Regions from separate parts of the Solibacillus silvestris genome, predicted to be linked through region 3. Evidence: riboswitches for the same ligand, from Rfam matches in the RefSeq annotation. Region 3 holds a riboswitch; each other region holds the start of a gene.
The links. Region 3 has a riboswitch for thiamine pyrophosphate ahead of thiT (energy-coupled thiamine transporter ThiT). Riboswitches for the same ligand answer to the same signal wherever they lie in the genome.

Region 1: linked by a shared signal. The riboswitch ahead of tenA (thiaminase II) and the one ahead of thiT (energy-coupled thiamine transporter ThiT) in region 3 are both predicted to bind thiamine pyrophosphate.
Region 2: linked by a shared signal. The riboswitch ahead of tenA (thiaminase II) and the one ahead of thiT (energy-coupled thiamine transporter ThiT) in region 3 are both predicted to bind thiamine pyrophosphate.

What each region holds. Positions count from the first base shown of each region.
Region 1 covers NZ_JBQCJW010000003.1:163,451-167,351, forward strand. The annotation lists gene thiD (bifunctional hydroxymethylpyrimidine kinase/phosphomethylpyrimidine kinase) at 1-107, opposite strand, end outside; gene thiM (hydroxyethylthiazole kinase) at 104-847, opposite strand; gene tenA (thiaminase II) at 828-1,517, opposite strand; TPP riboswitch at 1,592-1,690, opposite strand; TPP riboswitch at 1,759-1,856, opposite strand; gene ACTHOQ_RS03160 (glycoside hydrolase family 18 protein) at 2,194-3,483, opposite strand; gene ACTHOQ_RS03165 (cell wall hydrolase) at 3,618-3,901, shown strand, end outside.
Region 2 covers NZ_JBQCJW010000054.1:163-4,063, reverse strand. The annotation lists gene yabA (DNA replication initiation control protein YabA) at 1-354, shown strand, start outside; gene ACTHOQ_RS18205 (tRNA1(Val) (adenine(37)-N6)-methyltransferase) at 444-1,193, shown strand; gene ACTHOQ_RS18200 (GIY-YIG nuclease family protein) at 1,177-1,455, shown strand; gene rsmI (16S rRNA (cytidine(1402)-2'-O)-methyltransferase) at 1,436-2,311, shown strand; TPP riboswitch at 2,420-2,508, shown strand; TPP riboswitch at 2,663-2,750, shown strand; gene tenA (thiaminase II) at 2,848-3,534, shown strand; gene ACTHOQ_RS18185 (ATP-binding cassette domain-containing protein) at 3,559-3,901, shown strand, end outside.
Region 3 covers NZ_JBQCJW010000016.1:24,368-28,268, reverse strand. The annotation lists gene ACTHOQ_RS11340 (polyphosphate kinase 2 family protein) at 1-235, opposite strand, end outside; gene map (type I methionyl aminopeptidase) at 430-1,182, opposite strand; gene thiT (energy-coupled thiamine transporter ThiT) at 1,747-2,292, opposite strand; TPP riboswitch at 2,417-2,525, opposite strand; gene ACTHOQ_RS11325 (magnetosome magnetite crystal formation protein family) at 2,656-2,982, shown strand; gene yxzF (small protein YxzF) at 3,042-3,179, shown strand; gene ACTHOQ_RS11320 (AAA family ATPase) at 3,224-3,901, opposite strand, start outside.

The DNA.
Region 1 (3,901 bases), on a different contig from region 3:
GTGATCACCGATGTGCCAAATACACGGAGCTCTTGAAATGTTTTTAAATCTGCTTGGATGCCTGCCCCTCCACCACTATCTGAACCTGCTATCGTACATGCAATCATTGATTTCCTCCCGCTGTGCTTTCTAGTTCATTTAAGAAATTTGTATGGAATGTCCCTATACTTGCATAGGAATTTGCACTTGCCTTCTTATATTCATTGAGTAATAAGACTAAATCTTCGAACGGTTTTGCACCGCATGCCAAAACGGCTGCACAAAGGGCGCTAAGCAAACAGCCGCTCCCCGTCATCTTAGTCACCTTTACATGACCACCATCCACATATTCAAGCCTTTTCCCGTCTGTTATTACATCTTGCTTTCCGGTAACAACAACGATGCACTGATATTTATTTGCCAGCTGCATGGCCGTTTCTGCAACATCTATTTCCCCTTCGCCGCTATCAACACCTTTCGATTCCCAATCTGCACCTGCGATTGCAGCCATTTCGCCCACATTGCATCTGATTATGCTAATCGTTAAAAGTTCGAGCAGCTGTTTTGCCGTTTCATAGCGAAATACAGTAGCCCCTGCCCCGACCGGATCGAGCACAACGGGGATTTGATGCGCATTTGCGCTTTGTCCTGCCAGTTTCATTGATTGAATTGCCCGGTCATTTAATGTACCCATATTAAGGAGCAGCGCATTTGCTTTTGAAGCCATTTCCGCCGCTTCCTCTATTGCATCAGCCATTACCGGGGAAGCCCCGACTGCAAGCAAGCCATTTGCCGTAAAGTTCGCCACGACATAGTTTGTTATGCAATGCACTAATGGCTGCTTTTTATTAATTTTTTGCAGGCTCATTTATATACACCCCTTGTACCCAGCCTTGCTTCGTCCACGGCATTTCCCAAAACATCCATTCGTAATAGCAGCTCTTCTTAAAATGCTCTTCCAATAGCTTTTGCTTTCTTGGCTGTTCCTTTGCATAGCGATTCAGCATGGATTTTTGTGCTTCGATATTTTGGCGCATCTCGGCGGAGGCATATAGTTCGATCCATTGTTCATAAAGCTGTACATTAGGACGTGCGTTTTTTAATCTTTGCCCGATTTCCTGATATAGCCATGGGCAAGGCAATATTGCCGCAAATGCTTCTGCTACATCCCCATTATGAACGGCATTATACATATGGCTCACATAGTTATAAGCTGCCGGCGCTGCTTCAAATTGTTCTATTTCTTCAGCTGTCACCCCTAGTTCTTTAAACGTAGTGCGATGCAATTCCAGCTCGGCTTCATGTATAAACTTCGCTGTCTGCAGGAAATAGCGGACATCCTCATCATTCGTAGCTTTTGCAGCCGCGAGCGCAAGCACTTTCGTGTAATGCTTTAAATAATACGCATCTTGCAGCATATAAAATTTGAATTTCTCCAGCGGCAAGCTTCCATCCGCAATGCCTCGCACAAAAGGATGATAAAAGCTAGCCTCCCAATAGTAATCCGTTTCTTTTCTTACTTTTTCGCAAAACTCCATTATTACTCCTCCTCTTTTTAGTGAGCGGAAGCACGAAAAGACGCCTCTAATAGTAGAGACGCCAAAAAGTGTAAATGCCACTTCTCATTGCTCCCTACGCCCGTATTAACGGTCAGGTTCCAAGGGTCAGGTTTTAACCTTCTCAACACGAATGTGTCCCCCCGCAAATCAAATGCTTAAGTATTTGCAAAAGAAAGGCTCCACGTAAAAAAATACGCGGAGCCCTAGTAAGTACATATGTATAATCTTGTACTTTGCTCCCTACGTCCGTGTTAACGGTCAGGTTCTAAGGGTCAGGTTTTAACCTTCTCAACACAGTGTGTCCCCCTGCAAATGCATTTAATTAAATCGAGTGTATCAAATTAAATTTTGCATAGCAAGCGAATGTTAGGAGAATGATGCACCGCTATTTCTTTTTCCCTGCCTCCGCAAAACTTACGCAACTTTGGCCCCGTAACGCTTTATGTTAAAATTCCCGGATAAACAAACTTCAACACAGCAATCGGTTAATCCTGTTTTTATTTCCAATTGAGGAAAAAGTGAAATCAATGAGTCGATTTCACTTTTTTATTTTCGCCACTGATTTTTCCATCGAATACTATCGGTTTTATACTTGGCACTTAGTTGGAACGAGACTTCCAAATCAGGGAACAGTTCGGATATATTACTAAAACCACTACTTCTTCACAACATGAAAATTCGCCCCGATGAGCAGCCAATTTTGCGGGAATGGCAGACCGAGCTTCCAATAGCCGACACCTCGCAAATTCAATCGTTTAACTAAATTGAATTTCGCCTGGATTGAGCGGGCGTCCTCAAACCACACGATATGCAAGCGCCCTTGCTCATCATAATAATTGAAGAATGGTGCTTGTGCGACATAGTCATATTCGATAGCCGCATTGTAGCGTTTAGCCAATTCAATCGCGCGCTGCGGGCTTAATGCCTCCGCATATTCCCCTCCTTGTACGAAAGGCAGTGTCCAATCATAGCCGTATAAGTTTTGCCCGAGCAATATTTTGCTTGCCGGAATTTCGGTTAATGCGTATTGTACCACCTGTTCGACTTGCGGCAGCGGGGAAACGGCCATTGGTGGTCCTGCAGAATATCCCCATTCGTACGTCATCAGCAATACAAAATCAACTATTTCACCATGTGCCCTGTAGTCATGTCCCGCAACCCATTCGCCCGGCTGATCGGCTCTCGTTTTTGGCGCCAGTGCAGTGGACACTGTATATCCTTCCGCATGCATCCTTTCTACCGCTCTTCGCAAAAAGTTATTATACGCTTCCCGTTGATCGCCGGATATTCGTTCAAAATCAAAATGAATATCAGATATATTGCCGACACGCTTCGCTTCCTCAATAATATTGTCAAAAAGTAAGTTTTGTACCGCTTCGCTTTGAAAAATATCACGCGCCAGCTCACTGCTGAATTGAAAATCTTCAAGATTCGTAATGACCATTGCAAGACTCGTATTATTTTGTGCCGCAATGGCTGGCAATGGAGCAACTGCCGGCATCTTCAACGTGCCATCACGCCTTGCCTCATAACTGAACAATGCTAAATAAGTTAAATATGGGTTCGCTTCACGCACTTGATTTAACAGTGCTTCACTTACTTCATCGCCTCTTGGCTCCACATACGCCAAAATTTCCGCCGATGTTTTTGATGGCGGCGGAAAAACAAGCACCGTCCCGATCATCAGCATTGAATTTGGATGAATATTATTTATTTGTGCGAGCGTTAAATAATTTATACCAAATCGCATACCAATTGACCATAAGCTATCCCCTGGCTGAACGATATAAAATTGCTGCCATACCGGGATGACCAATGCTTGCCCTACGACTAACCGGTTTGGCTCCGGGATTTGATTGGCATCCACTAAAGTTTGCACCGTTGTTCCATATGCCTGCGCAATTGTCCATAAAGATTCCCCCGACTGCACAACATGAATTTGAATTGTCCGTCCTCCTCTCTCCTATTTAATAATTTATGAGGAATGTAAAAGATACATGTATTTATTGAATAATAAATAATATGATTAACGAGAGCATCATTTTTGATTTTTTCATACAATAGATTTGAGGTGAAAAAATGCCAAGAGTAAAATACCGCGATGCCGATATCGATTTAATGGCTAGAATGATGAGGGCAGAGGCTGAAGGCGAAGGAAAGCAAGGAATGCTTTATGTTGGAAATGTTATTGTAAACCGCGTTATTGCAACTTGCCTTGACTTTAATGATGTTCGGACAATTGAGCAAGTCATTTTCCAAGTTCAAGGAAACAATTATTCTTTTGAAGCGGTTCAGAAAGGGAATATGTTTTATCAAAGAGCAAGACCTACTGAACGGAGATTGGCTAAACAGAATTTGGACTA
Region 2 (3,901 bases), on a different contig from region 3:
GACCGTAATTTTTTAGATACTGTTATGGAGTTCGAACAACAGCTTGAATCAATGCAGCAACAATTTAGTGCACTTAAGCAATTTGTTGCACATATGATGGAGGAGCATCAGACGCTTCAAACAGAAAACCTTCACCTACGTACGCGTTTAGAAGAATTATTAGCGAGCGAAGCTAATACAGGTAAACAAGCGGAAGAGCTGAAAAAGGAATCTGTAGATATTGGCGAAGGCTATGATAATTTGGCAAGGCTTTATAACGAAGGTTTCCATGTGTGCCATGTGCATTTCGGCAGCTCTCGCAAAGGTGAAGATTGTTTGTTCTGTCTATCATTTTTAAATAAACAAAATGGTTAAAGGAAAAGGCTGAATCTGCAAAAGTAGATATCAGTCTTTTGTTTAGCATGAGGGTTTATTGGAATAGTAAATATGTGGAGGATTACGTAGTGGAACAATTGTTAAAGGATGATGAGCGGCTGGATTATTTACTTGCGGAAGATTTACGAATTATTCAAAGCCCATCTGTTTTCTCTTTTTCTCTAGATGCAGTATTATTAGCGCGCTTCGTGCAAATTCCGAAAAATAGAGGACATATTGTAGATCTTTGTTCAGGAAATGGGGTTATTCCACTATTTTTGAGTGCCCGAACGAACGCAAAGATTACAGGTGTGGAAATACAGCCGAGACTGCATGACATGGCAACACGCAGTATTGTGTACAATAATTTATCGCAACAAATTGACATGCAGCTTGGTGATGTCAAAGATGCACCTAAAACATTAGGTATCGAAAAATACGATGTGGTTACATGCAATCCTCCTTACTTTTTAGCGCATGAATTAAGTGAAAAAAATACGAGTGAACATTATGCCATTGCAAGGCATGAACTATATTTAACACTTGATGAGGCGATAGAAGCAGCAAGCCGTTTATTAAAACAGGGAGGAAAGACGGCATTTGTGCATCGGCCAGGAAGACTTTTGGATATTGTAAGTGCAATGCGAGCGAATCGCTTGGAACCAAAGCGCATTCAGTTTGTGTATCCGAAACGGGGAAAAGAAGCAAATACGCTGTTGATTGAGGCGATTAAAGATGGCAAGCCGGATTTGAAAATATTGCCTCCATTGTACGTATATGAGGATAACAATGAATATACGCCAGAAGTGAGGGCACTTTTATATGGAGAAGGAAACTAAACATTACTTTTATGTGCTGGAATGCAGTGATGCAACGTTTTATGCAGGCTATACGAATAATTTGGAAAAGCGCATTGCGACACATAATGCAGGAAAAGGCGCAAAGTATACAAGAGCAAGAGGTCCCGTAAAATGCATTTACTTTGAAACTTTTGAAACAAAGCAACAGGCGATGTCCGCGGAATATGCATTTAAACAATTGAATCGCACAAAAAAAATTGAGTATATAAGGAGTGCTGCATATGAAATCACAGAAAAGTAGCCAGCATGAGCAAGGAAGCTGCCTGTACTTAGTAGCTACACCGATTGGCAATTTAGAAGATATGACACTGCGTGCACTGCGTATTTTAAAAGAAGTGGATATTATTGCTGCGGAAGATACGCGCAATACGAAAAAGCTGTGCAATTATTTCGATATACAAACACCGCTAATCAGTTATCATGAACATAATATTGAAGTTGGCGGGGAGAAGTTGCTTGGCTATTTACGGGAGGGGAAATCGATTGCCTTAGTAAGTGATGCAGGTTTGCCATGTATTTCGGATCCGGGCGCGGATATTGTCGTAAAAGCAATTGCAGAAGATTTTGCGGTTGTGCCGGTTCCGGGAGCCAATGCAGCATTAACCGCTCTGATTGCTTCTGGCTTAAACCCACAGCCATTTTATTTCTTTGGTTTTTTAAAGCGAAATAAAAAGGAACGCCGTGAGCAGCTTGGAAAATTGGCGAAGCGCGAGGAAACGCTTGTATTTTACGAGGCACCACACCGTCTTAAGGACACATTAAAAGATCTACAGCTTGTATTAGGTGATCGTAAAATTACATTAGCACGGGAATTAACAAAAAAATTTGAAGAATTTTTACGCGGAACAGTAGAAAAGGCAATCAACTGGACAGCTGAAAATGAAATCCGTGGCGAATTTTGTATTATACTTGAAGGTAATCAGTTAGGTGATGTAGAAGAAGAAGCTTTTGACTGGTCCTCGATGACATTACAGCAGCATGTGGATTATACAATGGAAGAAATGAATACTAATTCAAAGGAAGCAATCAAGGAAGTCGCTAAATTGCGCGGTCTTTCGAAAAGAGATGTGTACAATGAGTACCACCGAGGGCCTTAAGAAAAGGCGAGTGATGGAAAAAGGTTGGATAAAAATGTATGATTTACTCAGAATCACTTGCGCAAACTATAATACATGTTATGATGTAAATAATATAAATAATATAAATAATAGCACTAGGGGCGCCCATTGGCTGAGAAGAACCCTTTGAACCGGATCTAGTTAGGACTAGCGTAGGGAAGTGAGGCATGTTGATAGGATAGATACGTGTACATTCCCCCGCTCTCTAAAAAGAGTGGGGTTTTAATTTTTATGGACAAGAAAGGTATAATCAGTTCACTGTAATTACCATAAGAGAAAAACATCATTTTCCATGAATTGTGTTTTCAAATAAGAAAAATTAAATATGTAATTAAACTCTAGGGGCGCCATTGGCTGAGAAGAACCCTTTGAACCGGATCTAGTTAGGACTAGCGTAGGGAAGTAGTTTCGATTGTATGTGTATACAACTTATGCAACGAAACCATTTCCTATTTAAGGAAGTGGTTTTTTTATTTTTCAGGAAAGTGCTTGTTATAAAAAAGGAGGAACTAGAAATGAAAGTGAAAACAGAAAAATTTACAGACCGACTTTTTAGAAATGTACAACCTATTTGGGAGGCAAATCATAGCCACCCATTTGTACAGGAACTTGGTAAAGGGACATTGGATAAGGAAAAGTTTATCCAATACATGAAGCAAGATTATGTGTATTTAATTGATTACGCGAAGCTATTTGCCATTGCATCTGTCAAATCTACAAATCTCGATATGATGGGGAAATTTGCTGCGATACTAAACGACACGCTTCATTTTGAAATGAAGCTACATCGCCAATTTGCAGCTGAATTTGGAATTACGTCAGAAGAATTGGAGGAAACAAAACCAACCCCTGCAAATTTAGCGTATACGAATTATATGTTAAATGCTGCGCAAAGTGGTAGCTTAGCGGATGTAGTAGCCTGCCTCTTACCTTGTGCATGGGATTATTGGGAGATTGGCAAGCTGCTAAGGGCGCAGTATGGACACGATTTATCGAATAATCCTTATGCCAAGTGGATAGAAACATACGATTCAGAGGAATTCGGCAACGGTGCAAAATGGTTGATTGACGTGATGAACGAATTAGCAGAGGGAAAACCAGAACGAGAGCTAGTCCAATTAGAAAAGCATTTCCAAATTACGTCAAAGTACGAGTATTTATTCTGGGATATGAACTATCACATACAGGATTGGCCGATTTAGTTTGTTTGAGAAGGTGATAAAGAAATGGTAGTTAGCTTACAAAATGTGACCTATGTTATTGAGGAACATGCCTCACCTGTAATCTCTAAATTAAATATGGAAATTAAACAGGGGGAATTCGTATCAATCATCGGCAGAAGTGGTACAGGAAAAAGCACGATTTTTAAATTGATAACCGGGCTACTCACGCCAAATGAAGGGCGTATTGTGATTCATAATCGTCTAGCAGCCCCAGGTGATGTGGGCTTTATGCCACAAAAAGATTTGCTACTGCCATGGCGTACTATCCTACAAAATGTCATGATCGCAACAGAAATTCAGAAGGATGTTACGCTAACAATAGAGGAAGCGATTGTCTGGATTAAGC
Region 3 (3,901 bases):
GTGCGGAAATTGGCGTTACGATCAATCCGCGTGGATCAATGCGCTCAGTTAAACGCTTAATGGCTCCCCCTTTGCCCGCTGCGTCCATTCCCTCAAATGCAATAATAAGGCCAATTTTATTATTGAATAAAAATTGCTGTGCATTAAGCATTTCATATTGCAGAACTTTCAATTTCTTTTTATACATTTTCTTATCCATTTCCAGTGTTAAATCCAAGTTTTTAAGCTTCTTCATTTTAGCTGCCTCCTCTATTCCGTATCATTACATATATTTTACTTGAAAGTGTATGTAAATGGTAATTGTTGCTTTAATTTATTTGAATCATTTGATTATTTTATGTTGAATCATAGTTTTTATAGAACTATAAAACCGGATAAGAAAAAGCTGTGCAAAAAGCCAAATTGAGCTTTTACACAGCATTTTTATAATCAGTCTTCTAAAGTTGTTAAAATAATCGGTTTGTCTTTCGTTACGATAATGGAATGTTCAATTTGGGCAACCAACGATTTATCTGGTGTTACGAATGTCCAGCCATCACCCGATTCCACGATATGTTCAGCCTTAGCTGAAATGAATGGCTCTACTGCCAACACCATGCCTTCTTTCATGATTGTCGTGTCCCAAGCGTCGTAATAGTTTAATACGTGGTTTGGCTCTTCATGCAATGATTTGCCTAATCCGTGTCCTGTTAAATTCATAATTACCGTCAACCCGTGATCACGTGCTTCACGCTCCACCGCTTTCCCGATTTGGTTGAGCTTCGAACCTGCTTTAACTTTTGTCATCGCACGGTCAAATGCTGATTTTGCTACTGTACAAAGTTTTTCCTTCTCTTCATAGCCTTCTCCAACGACAAAAGAAATTCCCGTATCTGCAAAATACCCATCCAACGAGCCTGAAACATCTATGTTTACGATATCGCCTTCTTGAATGGCTTTATTACCTGGGATACCGTGTGCAACTTCATGATTCACTGAAATGCATGTATAGCCTGGAAAATCATACTCGCCTTTCGGACCTGAAATAGCGCCTGCCTCAGCAAACATGCGCCCTGCAATTTCATCTAATTCTTTCGTTGTCACGCCAGGTGCTGTCGCAGCTTTCATTGCCTCACGAATTTCAGCACAAATACGTCCGATTTTTTTAAACGCTTGAATTTCTTCTTGATTTGTAACAATCATGTGTAACTTCCTTCCTCTTAAACAATGTCTACCCTTAACTATAGCATACTTAAAATCGGTTGTAAGTGTTCAACGTTTTTTTAAATAATAACATTCCGTACAGAAATGACCGATAATTTTGAAGGATAAATTATTGCTTATTGAATCGGTATTAAAAGTAAATTTGCTGTCAAAAATAAACAGGGATTCTTTTTTATGGCTCTTCATCAAAAGTTGGGGATGACAAAACTTCATGCCAAGGCGAGTTGATTGGAATGGAGGGGAGGCGAGTGTTCGTGCTGACGGTTTCACCTTTCGCACTGTAAAAACACCAGCTGACGGCTAGCGCCTTTCGCTACAAGATTTTCTCTGTGACGAAAGCATTAGCGACAGTCACAAGCAAGCTTCCAGCGGGAACAGCAAAATTTATTTTGCGACGAAAGCGTCCGACCCGCAATGGAAATCAACCCCATGTTATGGTGATGAACCTTTTTTATGTATATTTTCTTGAAAAATTAGAGTTCCCCAACAAAAAAGAAATAGGTTTGCAGCGATATGACTCCACTACAAACCTTTTGATTTTATTTAAACTTGCTGCACCTTTTGCAATAAGCGCGGTGCTGATGTGAATAATAAGACAGCAATAATAGCCGTAATTACAGTTGCAGGAAGCATGTAGGAACTATTATAAATAATCGAATATGTCCATACATTTTCATCGCCCGCATATTCTTTAAAGAAAATAACACCTGCCAGCAAATGTGAGACAAAGCGTAATGAGCCGCCTATCAACGCTCCTATTATAATATATAGCGTCATTTTTCCTTTATTAAGCGATAGGGATGCTTGCAATAAAGGTTTTCTTACAAGAGCAGCCAAGCCTACAACCGTAAATGCCAGGCCATAATCGAGAATTGCTTGAAGCCAATGCACAATATATGCACCGAACATCATTTGCATAACTCCGATAAGTAATCCTGTGGCAAGGCCTGCTGTCAATCCCCAACGAATCGCCATTAAAATAATCGGAATCATTACAAAGCTGATCGATCCACCTTGTGCCCACATTTTAAAAGATATTTGGTCCAACACGAGTCCGATGGCAGCGAAAATCGCTATTTCCACCATCATCAATAATTTTTTTCTTGTCCATAACAATGCCCCTTTCTTTTTTCCGATGTAACAGAAGTGAAGAAGGAATAGAAAACATAAAAAAAACGATAATCAGGACAAAAGCCTGACTATCGTTTGAACAGTCGGTTTCTATCCACATCCCTACGCAAGTTTTAACTTACAGGTTCAAAGAGTCAGTGCAATCACGTGCACAATCTCAGCCGACTTACTCGGCCCCCCTTGTGGTACATCTAAGTATTTATTGTTTGAACAAGCTCATTGTATCGAATATTTCCATAATTATCAACCGCTATTATTTTGAAACTAAATTTGCGGATGTCACGTATATGTAAATGTATATGTATAGAGGAGGGAAAAATGATGGACCAATCAAAAGGTTTAAGTGCAATAAGCTATTTGAGTTTTTATTTTGCGCCATTTATTTTGCCGTTAATTATATTTTTTGTTTCAAAAGATGAATTTGTTAAAAGCAACTCCCAAAAGGCATGTATTACACAATTCATCCCGATTGCACTTGGCATTATATATATGATTTACTTTTTCGCCTCAGCGCTTTCTTGGAATGATACTTTTACAGCGCACGACTTTTTTGTAAGCACATACTTTATAGGCTTTGTATTATTAGTCATTATTTTCTTTGCAGCGGCAATTTGGAATTTAGTCCAGGCAATTAAAGTTTTACGGTAATGTTTATCTATGCCTAATATTTGGGTATATTTTTTGTACGAAATGTCATTCGTTAAGGAGTGTTATTTGTGAAACTAAATAAATTCATTAAAACAGCAATCAAATATGGACCAATCGTGTATCCCATCATAAAAAAAATGATCGATAAAAAATCGGTCCCGCAACCTACGAGCACACGACGAACTCCGAAACGTTAATAATAGCGGTTCGACAACCCTCCTTGGCCGTCGAACCGCTATTTTCATTTTATAATGATCTCTGTTTTACTATGTCCTTCTTTAAGCTTTTGCACTTGCAAAATTGCCGGTATCGCTGCTTTTAGTTCGGCCACATGCGATATTACACCGATGAGACGGCCTGATTGCTGGAGATCAATCAATATATCGATTGCCCGGCGCAGTGCTTCCTCATCCAATGTACCGAACCCTTCATCGATGAACATCGTATCAATATGCACGCTTCCTTGCACACTTTGAATGACGTCAGCCATCCCTAAAGCAAGCGAGAGCGATGCATTGAATTTTTCGCCGCCGGATAATGTTTTTACATCGCGTGTTTGCCCTGTATGGCTATCATATACATCAATGCTTAGCCCACTTTGTGCATTTCCTTCTTTCCGTCCTGTTGATTTCAGGAAATACTGACCATTCGACAGGAGACGAAGCCTTTCATTTGCAGCATGCGTCACCTTTTCCAAGTAGCCTATTTGCGCGAATCGCTCAAAGGAAATCTTCGCCTCGTTTTGTCCTCGAATCAAGTCATAAATATGTTCGACTTGCATAAGTTTTATTTTATAGTCTTCTATTTGCTGTGCTGTTTTTTCAAGATTATCCAATGTTGTTTTACATTGTTCCGCGTACGATTGTTTTAATTTCACTTCAGAATAATGTGCTTCCACTTGTTCGTTCAATGTTGAAAT